DNA from 2 places in the Curtobacterium sp. L3-7 genome. Region 1 is predicted to be linked to the other one. Evidence: predicted binding sites of a transcription regulator. Region 1 holds the regulator's gene; the other holds the start of a gene.
The links. The regulator HrcA, encoded in region 1, represses chaperone genes, less so after heat shock. The targets are predictions, from matches to a motif close to TTNGCACTCGNNNNNNNCGAGTGCNAA.
Positions count from the first base shown of each region.

Region 2: the regulator HrcA is predicted to act here: its motif matches at 2,805-2,831, upstream of groES (co-chaperone GroES).

Region 1 is NZ_CP151474.1:2,200,679-2,205,667, reverse strand. Features, by position in the region: gene dnaJ (molecular chaperone DnaJ) at 1-850, opposite strand, end outside; gene hrcA (heat-inducible transcriptional repressor HrcA) at 977-1,999, opposite strand; gene AAEP80_RS10705 (DUF4870 domain-containing protein) at 2,108-2,539, shown strand; gene hemW (radical SAM family heme chaperone HemW) at 2,529-3,782, opposite strand; gene AAEP80_RS10695 (HAD family hydrolase) at 3,811-4,518, shown strand; gene AAEP80_RS10690 (DUF1990 family protein) at 4,515-4,989, opposite strand, start outside.
Region 2 is NZ_CP151474.1:247,473-252,461, forward strand. Features, by position in the region: gene AAEP80_RS01180 (ABC transporter substrate-binding protein) at 1-1,208, shown strand, start outside; gene rarD (EamA family transporter RarD) at 1,361-2,299, opposite strand; gene groES (co-chaperone GroES) at 2,415-2,711, opposite strand; gene AAEP80_RS01195 (THUMP-like domain-containing protein) at 2,859-4,052, shown strand; gene AAEP80_RS01200 (DUF4190 domain-containing protein) at 4,045-4,815, opposite strand; gene tsaD (tRNA (adenosine(37)-N6)-threonylcarbamoyltransferase complex transferase subunit TsaD) at 4,883-4,989, opposite strand, start outside.

The sequences.
Region 1 (4,989 bases):
CGTCGAGCCCGTCGATCGTCGCCGTGGTGCCGAGCACCGCGTCGGTCATCGAGACCTCGAGCGTGGCGAGGAGGTCGTCCCCGTCGCGGCTGAAGACGTCGTGGTGGCGGACGCGGATCTCGAGGTACAGGTCGCCGGACGGGCCGCCGGCCGGGCCGACCTCGCCCTGACCGGGCATCTGCAGGCGCAGACCGGAGTCGACACCGGCGGGGACGTCCACCGGGATGGTGCGACGGGCGCGGACGCGGCCCTGGCCCTGGCAGGTCGGGCACGGGTTCGGGATGACGGTGCCGTGGCCGCGGCAGGTGCCGCACGGCGCGCTCGTCACGACGTTGCCGAGGAGCGACCGGACCTGGCGCTGGATGTGGCCGGAGCCACCGCAGATGTCGCAGGTGCGCGGGCTCGTACCGGGAGCGCAGCAGGAACCGCCGCACGTCTCGCAGAGGACCGCCGTGTCGACCTCGACGTCCTTGTGCGTGCCGAAGACGACCTCGTCCAGGTCGACGTCGATGCGGAGCAGGGCGTCCTGTCCCCGTTCGGCACGGCTGCGCGGACCGGTGCCCCGGCCGCCGCCCCCGCCGCCGCCGAAGAAGGCGTCGAAGATGTCGCTGAAGCCGCCGGCCCCACCGCCGAACGGGCTGTCGGCCTGCGGGCCGGCGTCGTACCGTCTCCGCTGCTCGGGGTCGCTCAGCACGTCGTACGCGTGCGTCACGTCCTTGAAGCGCTCGGCTGCGTCCGGGCTCGGGTTCACGTCCGGGTGGAGCTCGCGCGCGAGGCGTCGGTACGCCTTCTTGATGTCGGCGTCGGCCGCGTCACGCGGGACACCGAGGACGTCGTAGTGGTCTGCCACGTATCCCTCAGTTGGTTTCGTCGGTCGTCTGGTCGGTTCGGCCTGGAGGCCGTGGTCACGTCACGCGGTCGGCCCGCGTCGCCGCCGTGGTCGGGCTGGCACGGTCGGCGTGCACTGCAGCGGTCGTCAATTCTCTCCGAGCAGTCTGGACAGGTACCGCGCGACCGCGCGGACCGCGGCCATGTTGGAGCCGTAGTCCATGCGGGTCGGTCCGAGGACGCCCAGCCTGGCGACCTCACCACCTGCGGCGACGTACCCGCCGGCGACGATGCTCGTCGCGTCGAGGCCGTACTCCGCGTTCTCGACGCCGATCCGTGCGGTGACGGACACGTCGTCGAGCTGCATCTCCCCGAACAACCGGAGGAGGGTCACCTGTTCCTCGATCGCTTCGAGCACCGGGAAGAGCCCGCCGGAGAAGTCCTGTTCGCTCTTCGCGAGGTTCGCCGCGCCCGCCATCACCAGGCGGTCCTGCCGGTTCGCCGCGACCTGCTCGATCACGGTCGCGACGACGACGCCGGCGAGGGTCTGCGACTCCGGCCGGATCTGCGCGGGGATCTCCCGCAGCGCCGTCGGGACGTCGTGGAGCAGGAGCCCGACGGTCGCCGCGTTGAGCACCGTGCGGAGCTCGACGAGCGCGGACTCGTCGAGCGCGACGTCGGTCTCGACGACGCGCTGCTCGACCCTGGCGGTGTCGGTGATCAGCACGACCATCAGCCGGGAGTCCCCCAGCCGGACGAGCTCGACGTGCTGCACCCGTGCCCGCACCATCGAGGGGTACTGGACGAGGGCGACCTGGTTCGTCAGCTGGCTGAGCAGCCGGACGGTCCGGCCGAGGACGTCGTCGAGGTCGTTGGACGCGCCGAGGAAGGTCTCGATGGCGTGCCGCTGCGCGCTGGAGAGCGGGCGGGCGGCGGCGAGGTGGTCCACGAACACGCGGTACCCCTTGTCGGTGGGCACCCGCCCGGACGAGGTGTGCGGCGCGATGATCAGCTGCTCGTCCTCGAGCAGGGCCATGTCGTTGCGGATCGTCGCGGCGCTGACCCCGAAGGCGTGGCGCTCGACGATCGTCTTCGACCCGACGGGCTCGCGCGAGGCGACGTAGTCGCGCACGATGGCCTTGAGGACCTCGAGGGAGCGTTCGCTGACCAACCCGGACCCCTTCCACTCGTGCTGGCACTCGGACGTGTCGAGTGCTGATCCTACGCCCGTGCACCGACGTCCCGACACTTCTCCACATCGGGTCGCTACGCTTCCGGCATGACCTACGGACAGCAGCCGGGCAACGGACAGCCGGGCGGACCCTGGGGCCAGCAGCCCGGCGGGCCGCAGGGCCCCGGGCCGTACTACCAGCCGCCGCAGCCGATGACGCCGGAGGACCAGCGCCTCTGGGCCACGCTCACGCACGTCGGCGGGATCCTCTTCAACTTCATCGCCCCGCTCGTGGCGTACTTCGTCCTGCGCGACCGTGGCCAGTTCGTCCGCGAGCACACCCGGGTCGCCCTGAACTTCCACATCACGATGGCCATCGCGTACGCGGTCGGCGTCGTCACGTCGTGGCTCGGCATCGGCGTGCTGATCATCTTCGGCGTGTGGGTCGTGTCGATCGTCTTCGGCATCATGGCCGCCGTCGCCGCGAACCAGGGCCGCTTCTACCGCTACCCGCTGACGATCGAGTTCGTCAAGAACTGACGGACCAGGGCTCGTCGAGCAGCTCGCGGACCACGGCGTCCGCGAGCAGGCGGCCCCGCAGCGTCAGGTCCAGGCGACCCGGCGTGCCGGGCGCCCCCAGGGCACTGCGCCCGTCCACGAGACCACGGGCGATGAGCCCCGCGACCCGGCCACGGCCCTCCTGGCGGAGTTCGGACGTCCGGAGCTCGCCGCGGACGCGCGTGGCGAGGAGCACGCGCTCGACGTACCTGGTCTCGTCGTCGAGGGTCTCGCGCCCTGCGGCCGGCGACTCGTCGGCGAGCACCCGGTTCGCGTACGCGGCCGGGTGCTTGACGTTCCACCAGCGCGTGCCGGCGACGCTCGAGTGCGCGCCGGGGCCGACACCCCACCAGTCGTGGCCCTTCCAGTACGACAGGTTGTGGCGGCTGGCGTGCTCGTCGCCCTTCGCCCAGTTCGAGACCTCGTACCAGCCGTACCCGGCATCGCCGAGGACCCGGTCCGCGAGCTCGTACATGTCCGCGGCGACGTCGTCGTCCGGCGCCGGCAGCTCACCGCGCTTGACCGCGCGGCCCATGGCGGTGCCGTCCTCGACGATGAGCGAGTACGCCGACACGTGGTCGGGCTCGCACGCGATCGCCGCGTCGAGCGAGGTGCGCCAGTCGTCGAGGGACTCCCCCGGCGTCGAGTAGATGAGGTCGAGCGAGACGTCGAGTCCCAGCTGCTTCGCGAGGTCGACGACGAGCGGCACGCGTTCCGGGTCGTGGGTGCGGTCGAGGGTGGCGAGCACGTGCGGCACCGCCGACTGCATGCCGAAGCTCATCCGGTTGAACCCGCCGGCGCGGAGCGTCTCGAGCGAGGACGCATCGACCGAGTCCGGGTTCGCCTCGGTGGTGACCTCGGCCCCCGGCAGGATCCCCCACGTGTCGTCGATGGCGCGGAGGACCATCGCGAGGTCGCTCGCCGGCAGCATCGTCGGCGTCCCTCCGCCGAAGAAGACCGTCGAGACCGGACGACGCGGCACGCCGGAACGGTCGAGCACCTGCGCGGCCCACTGGATCTCGCGGACGGCGTGTCCGGCGTAGTCGTCACGACGGACGCCGCGGAGCTCGGAGGCCGTGTAGGTGTTGAAGTCGCAGTACCCGCAGCGGACGCGGCAGAACGGCACGTGCACGTAGACGCCGAACGGCACGTCGCCCGCGCCCGGCCCGGGGGTGATCAGGCCGTCCACGGGAGCCGGGTCGGCGATCGGCAGAGCACTCGGCATGGAGTCCATTGTCCGTCATGATGGAGTCATGGAGCACCACCCCGTCCCCACCACGGTGCTGTGGGACATCGACGGCACCCTCGTCCGCAACGCGACGTCCCCGGGCAACCTCTACCACCTGGCCCTCGAGCGGGCGATCGGGCGCGATCTCCCCCAGCTCGTCGGGCACCAGCACGGCCGCACCGACGCGGGCATCATCGCGGAGCACGTCCGCGCGCACGACCTCGACGACGGGGTCATCCCGACCGTGAGCAGCCACCTCCGCGATCTGTCCGAGGAACGACACCGTGCCGGCGACCACCGGACGCCGGCACCAGGTGCCACGGCGTTGGTCGCGCGCTTCGCCGAGATCGGCTGGCGCAACGGCCTGCTGACCGGCAACTCCGCGTACCGGGCCCGCGTGAAGCTGCTCGGCGCCGGGTTCGACGTCGCCGCGTTCGACTGGGAGCACTCCTACTTCGGCGACGAGGAGATCGAGCGGGCGGGCGTCACCGCCCTCGCGGCCACCGCACTCGCCGGCACCCGCGCCGTCATCGTCGGCGACACCCCCAGGGACGGCGAAGCGGCCGACGCGGTCGGGATCCCGTTCCTGGCCGTCGCGACCGGGGTCTACGACGTGGACGCGCTGCGGCACACGAACGCCGTCGCGATCGCGCGCGACTGCGTCACGGACGCCGCGCTGATCGAGGACGCGATCGCGGCGTTGCCGCCGCTCCGGCCGGTCGACGAGGACTAGTCGCCGCGGAGCGCCTCGAGGTACTTCTCGGCCATCACGCGCTGCTGCCGACGCAGGAGCGGTGCGACGAACTGCCACTTGCGGCTCGCCGGCTGCGAGAACTGTCGGACCTGCAGCCACACCGAGCCGTCGGCGGTGCGCTCCACCACGAACGACTCCTCGCCGGAGAGCGGGTGCCCCTCGAGCGTGCCGTACGCGAACCCCTTGCGGTCGGGCTCGTCGATCACGGACACGACCCGCACCGGCGCCTGCACCGTCCGCCCGAACGCGTGCATCGTCAGCACGGCGGAGGTCCCAGCGGTGACGAGCGGCGTGCCGTCCGGCGCGAACTTCTCGACCCGGGGAGTGCCGATCGATGCCGGGGCGATCGGGACGCCCTGCTCGTCGAACGTCACCGGGTTGTAGCGGACCTCGTCGTCGTCCGGCGCTTCCTCCACGTGGACGCGGATGCCGCTGCGCTCCTGGATCTGC
Region 2 (4,989 bases), 1.9 Mb from region 1:
AGGACCCGGCGTCGAGCTGCAAGGCACCGTCGTCACCAGGCACCGACGCGCTGAAGATCGGCACGATCCTGCCGCTCACCGGCTCGCTGGCGTACCTCAACCCGCCCGCCGAGTCCGGTGTCGGCCTCGCGGTCGAGGACATCAACTCCGCCGGCGGCGTGCTCGACAAGGACGTCACGATCGAGCCGCAGACGGACTCGGGTGACAGCACCGACATGACCGTCTCGAGCTCCGCCGCGACGAAGCTCGTCAACGCGAAGGTCCCGGTCGCGATCGGCGCGGAGTCGTCCTCGGTGACGCTCAACGTGATCGACCAGCTCACGAGCAACTGCATCGTGGAGATCTCGCCGGCCAACACGGCGACCGACCTCTCGGGCTACTCGTCGTACTACTACCGGACCGCTCCGCCGGACTCGGTGCAGGGTTCGGCGCTCGGCCAGCTCATCACGGGCGACGGCAACGCCAAGGTCGCTTTCCTGGTCTTCAACGACACGTACGGCACGGGCCTCCGCAACTCGGTCCAGAAGGCCGTCGAGGCCTCTGGTGGCCAGGTCGTCTACGGCGGCAAGGGCAAGGGCCAGGAGTTCCCGCCCGGACAGACCACGTTCTCGTCCGAGGTGACGGCCGCGCTCGCGACCAAGCCCGACGCGATCGTCGTCCTGGCGTTCGACGAGACGAAGTCGATCATCCCCGAGCTGAAGTCGCAGAACGCCGACATGGCGAAGATCTACATGTCGGACGGCAACACGGCGGACTACTCGAAGGACTTCGACCCAGGCACGCTCGAGGGTGCGCAGGGCACGATCCCCGGTGCTTCGCCGAAGGACGAACTGAAGCAGCGCCTCGTCGACTACTACAAGACGTCGTCGGGCAAGGACCTCACCGACTACTCGTACGCAGCCGAGTCCTACGACGCCACCACCCTCGCCGCCCTCGCAGCGGTGAAGGGCAAGGGCACCGACTCCGGCACGATCCAGGCCAACATGGCTGCGGTCTCCGGCGCGGACGGCGGCACCGAGTGCTCGACGTTCGAGGACTGCAAGGCACTCCTCGACGACGGCAAGGACATCCACTACACGGGTCCGTCCGGCATCGGTCCGTTCGACAAGAACAACGACCCGTCGACCGCCTACATCGGCATCTACAAGTTCGACGGTGACAACAAGCCGCAGTACCAGAGCGCGATCCAGGGCTCGGTCGCGAAGTAACACCACCGCACCCGCGAAAGCGACAGTCCCCGGCAGGGTTCCTGCCGGGGACTGTCGCTTTCGCGGAACGACGGCACGCGGCACGCGGCACGCGGCACGACAGGACGACAGGACAGGACAGGCGGCCGGACGGGAGGCTCGGGGTGCGTCCGTCAGGCGGGTGCGGCCGGCAGGACGGCACGTCGGGCGCGGCGCGCGGCGGTGAACGAGTCCACGGACAGGATCACGAGGGCGCACCACACGATCCCGAAGCCGATCCACCGCGAGGTGCTCATCGCCTCGTGCTGGATCGTCACGCCCACGACGAGCTGCATCACGGGCGTCAGGTACTGCGTCAGCCCGAGCGTCGAGAGCGACAGCCGCCTGGCCGACGACGCGAAGAGCAGCAGCGGCACCGCCGTCGCCGGGCCCGCCCCGATCATGATCAGCGCGTGCACCCAGCCCTCGCTGCCGAACGTGATGCCGCCGATCCCGGTGACGCCGAGCACGACCAACGCGCCGACCGCGAGCGGTGTGAGCCACATCGTCTCGATCGTCAGGCCGGAGAGCGCATCCACGGTGCCGCCGACACGCTTCTTCACCAGGCCGTACAGCCCGAAGGAGAACGCCAGCGCGAGCGAGATCCACGGCATCTGGCCGTACCCGACGGCGATGACGACGACCGCCACGACGCTGATGCCGACCGCGGTCCACTGCGCCGGCCGGAGGCGTTCCCGGAGCAGCACGACGCCGAGCGCGATCGTCACGAGCGGGTTGATGAAGTACCCGAGCGCGGCCTCGACGGTGTGGCCCGTCGTCGTCGCGATGACGTACACGGTCCAGTTCACGACGATGAGCACCGCGGCGATCGCCATGACCCCCATCACCCGACGCTGGACGAGCAGGGACCGCGTCCGGAGCCACGACCGTGTCACGGCGATCGCGATCACGCAGAACCCCAGCCCGAAGACGATGCGCCAGGCCACGATCTCGAAGGCGCCGGCCGGGGCCATCGCCGCGAAGAGCAGCGGCATGAGTCCCCAGAGCCCGTAGGCGACGATCGCCTGCACGACCCCGACGGATGCTTCGCTCCTGGCCACGCGCTCGGTCACGGACCAATGCTACGGACGTGCGCCGACACGACGGACGTGCCCCGAACCTCCAGGCCGGAACGGCGAACGCCCCGTCAGCCGGGAGCTGACGGGGCGTTCGTTCGTGGAGCGGGGTTCAGTGCTCGATGACCGCGAGGACGTCGCGAGCCGAGAGGACCAGGAGGTCCTCGCCCGAGTACTTGACCTCGGTGCCGCCGTACTTCGAGTAGATGACCTTGTCGCCGACGGCGACGTCGAGCGGGACGCGGTTGCCGTTGTCGTCGATGCGACCCGGACCCACGGCCACGACCTCGCCCTCCTGCGGCTTCTCCTTCGCGGTGTCCGGGATGACGAGACCCGAAGCAGTGGTCTGCTCCGCCTCGACCTGACGGATGACGATGCGATCTTCGAGCGGCTTGATGGTGACGGCCACGGTGACCTCTTCTTTCTCGGTACTGACTCGGTACAGATGAAAACCGGTTGGCACTACGCACACGAGAGTGCCAAGTCCAACTGTAGGGGGCCGCTGGCACTCGGTCAATCCGAGTGCCAGCGCATCCGTTGATGACAGGATCGTCTCATGGACGCCGCCGATCTCGCCCAGCTGTTGACCCCGGACGGGATGGCGCTGCTCGACCGTACGCCCAGCGTCTCCGACGACGGTGAGATCGTCCGTGTCGTCTCCCGGCTGCGGGCGGAGGGGCACGATCCCGGGCTCGTCGCCGCCGTGCTGACCCAGGCGAAGCTCCGGCAGAAGGCCAGGGGGAAGTTCGGCGACTTCGCGTCGCGGATGCTCTTCACCGAAGCCGGGCTCGAGCAGGCCACCCGGCTGTCCGTCGCAGCCCAGCACGCCGGACGCTTCGCCGCGGCGGGGCTCCGTCGGGTGGCGGACCTCGGCTGCGGCATCGGCGGGGACGCGATGGCGATGGCGGCGCTCGACCTCGACGTGACGGCGGTCGACCGTGACGAGGTCACGGCGGCGGTCGCCACGTACAACCTCTCGCCGTGGTCCGATGCCCGCGTGGAGCTCGGGGACGCGGCCTCGTTCGACCTGTCGCGCGTCGACGGCGTCTGGATGGACCCCGCACGACGGACTGCCGGCCACGCGAACACGCGACGCCTCGCCGATCCCGACGACTGGTCGCCGTCGCTGGACACCGTGTTCGCGGCGGCGACGACCACGCCGACCGGGGTGAAGCTCGGCCCCGGGATCGACCGTGACCTCGTCCCGGACACCGCGGAAGCACAGTGGACGTCCGTCGACCGCGAGGTCGTCGAGCTCGCACTCTGGTTCGGGCCGCTCGCACGCCCTGGCATCCGGCGCGCGGCCACCGTCATCGGGCCGCACGGCATCGCGGAGCTGACCGCAGCGGACGACTCCGAGGACGAGCCGGTGGGGCCGATCGGCGAGTACCTCTACGAGCCGGACGGCGCCGTCATCCGGGCGCGGCTGATCGGTGACCTGGCGCGGTCGATCGACGGGCACATGCTCTCCGACGGGATCGCGTACGTGACGTCCTCACGCGCGGTCACCACGCCGTTCGCGCAGGGCTTCCGGGTGCTGGACACGATGCCCCTCGACGTCAAGCAGCTCGCGGCACGGCTCGCCGCGGACGGGATCGGCACGGTGGAGATCAAGAAGCGCGGCGTGGACGTCGATCCCGCCCAGTTCCGGAAACGACTGCGACTGCGCGGCGGGTCCGGCCGGGTGACCCTGGTACTCACCCGGCTCGAGGGCCGCCACACGGCGATCCTCTGCGAGCGCCTCAGCTGATGAACGCGCCGGTCGAGCCGTAGTCGTAGTTGTCGTCGTAGTACCCGCCGCCGGAGTGCCCGATCGCGAAGACGACGACCACGATCCAGAGGATCCACACGCCGGTCATCACCCACCCGGCGATGATGCCGGTCAGTGCGAGGCCGCGGCCCTGCTCGCCGTTCTGCTTGATCTTGCCGAGCGCCACGTGCCCGAGGATCGCACCGGCTGGGCCGAGCAGGATCGCGATGAAGAAGAACGGGATCGCACCGAGACCGAACACGATCGACAGGATCGCGAGGATGTTCGTCTTCGGGCGCTGCGCGTACGGCTGGTACCCGGCGTTCGAGTACGCGCCGGCGGGGGCGTAGGGGTTCGCGTACGGCGCGGAACCGGGAGCGCCCTGCCCGGCGTACTGGGCCGAACCGGGGGCGGATGCGGCGTACGGGTTCTGCGGTGCGCCGTACTGCGGCTGCTGCGAGGCGCCGTAGGGGTTCTGCTGCTGCGGAGCGCCGTACTGCGGCTGCTGGGGAGCGGCGTACGGGTTCTGCTGCGGAGCACCGTACTGCGGCTGCTCCGGAGCACCGTACTGCGGCGGCTGCTGCTGCTGCGGCTGCGGCTGCTGCGGCGCGTACGGGTTCGGCTGCTGCGTGTCCTGGCCGTACCCGTTCGGCTCCGCCGCCGACCCGGGGGCCGGTGCCGATGCGGTCGGGTCCTGCGACGCCGGCTGCTGCCCGTCCGGCTGCTGTTCGCCCGGCTTCGGCCACTGGTTCTGATCGGACACGTTGCACCCCTCCCGACGACCCGTGCGGCCGTCGCTCCCGATCCTCCCACAAGCGCGGGGGCCGGGCTCAGACCTGGACGGTCGTCACCGGCAGCGTCGAGTCCGCGGCGATGCCGAGGTCGCTCGGCGCGTGCCCCTCGGCGACGAGTCGCGCACCGATGGCCGCGATCATGG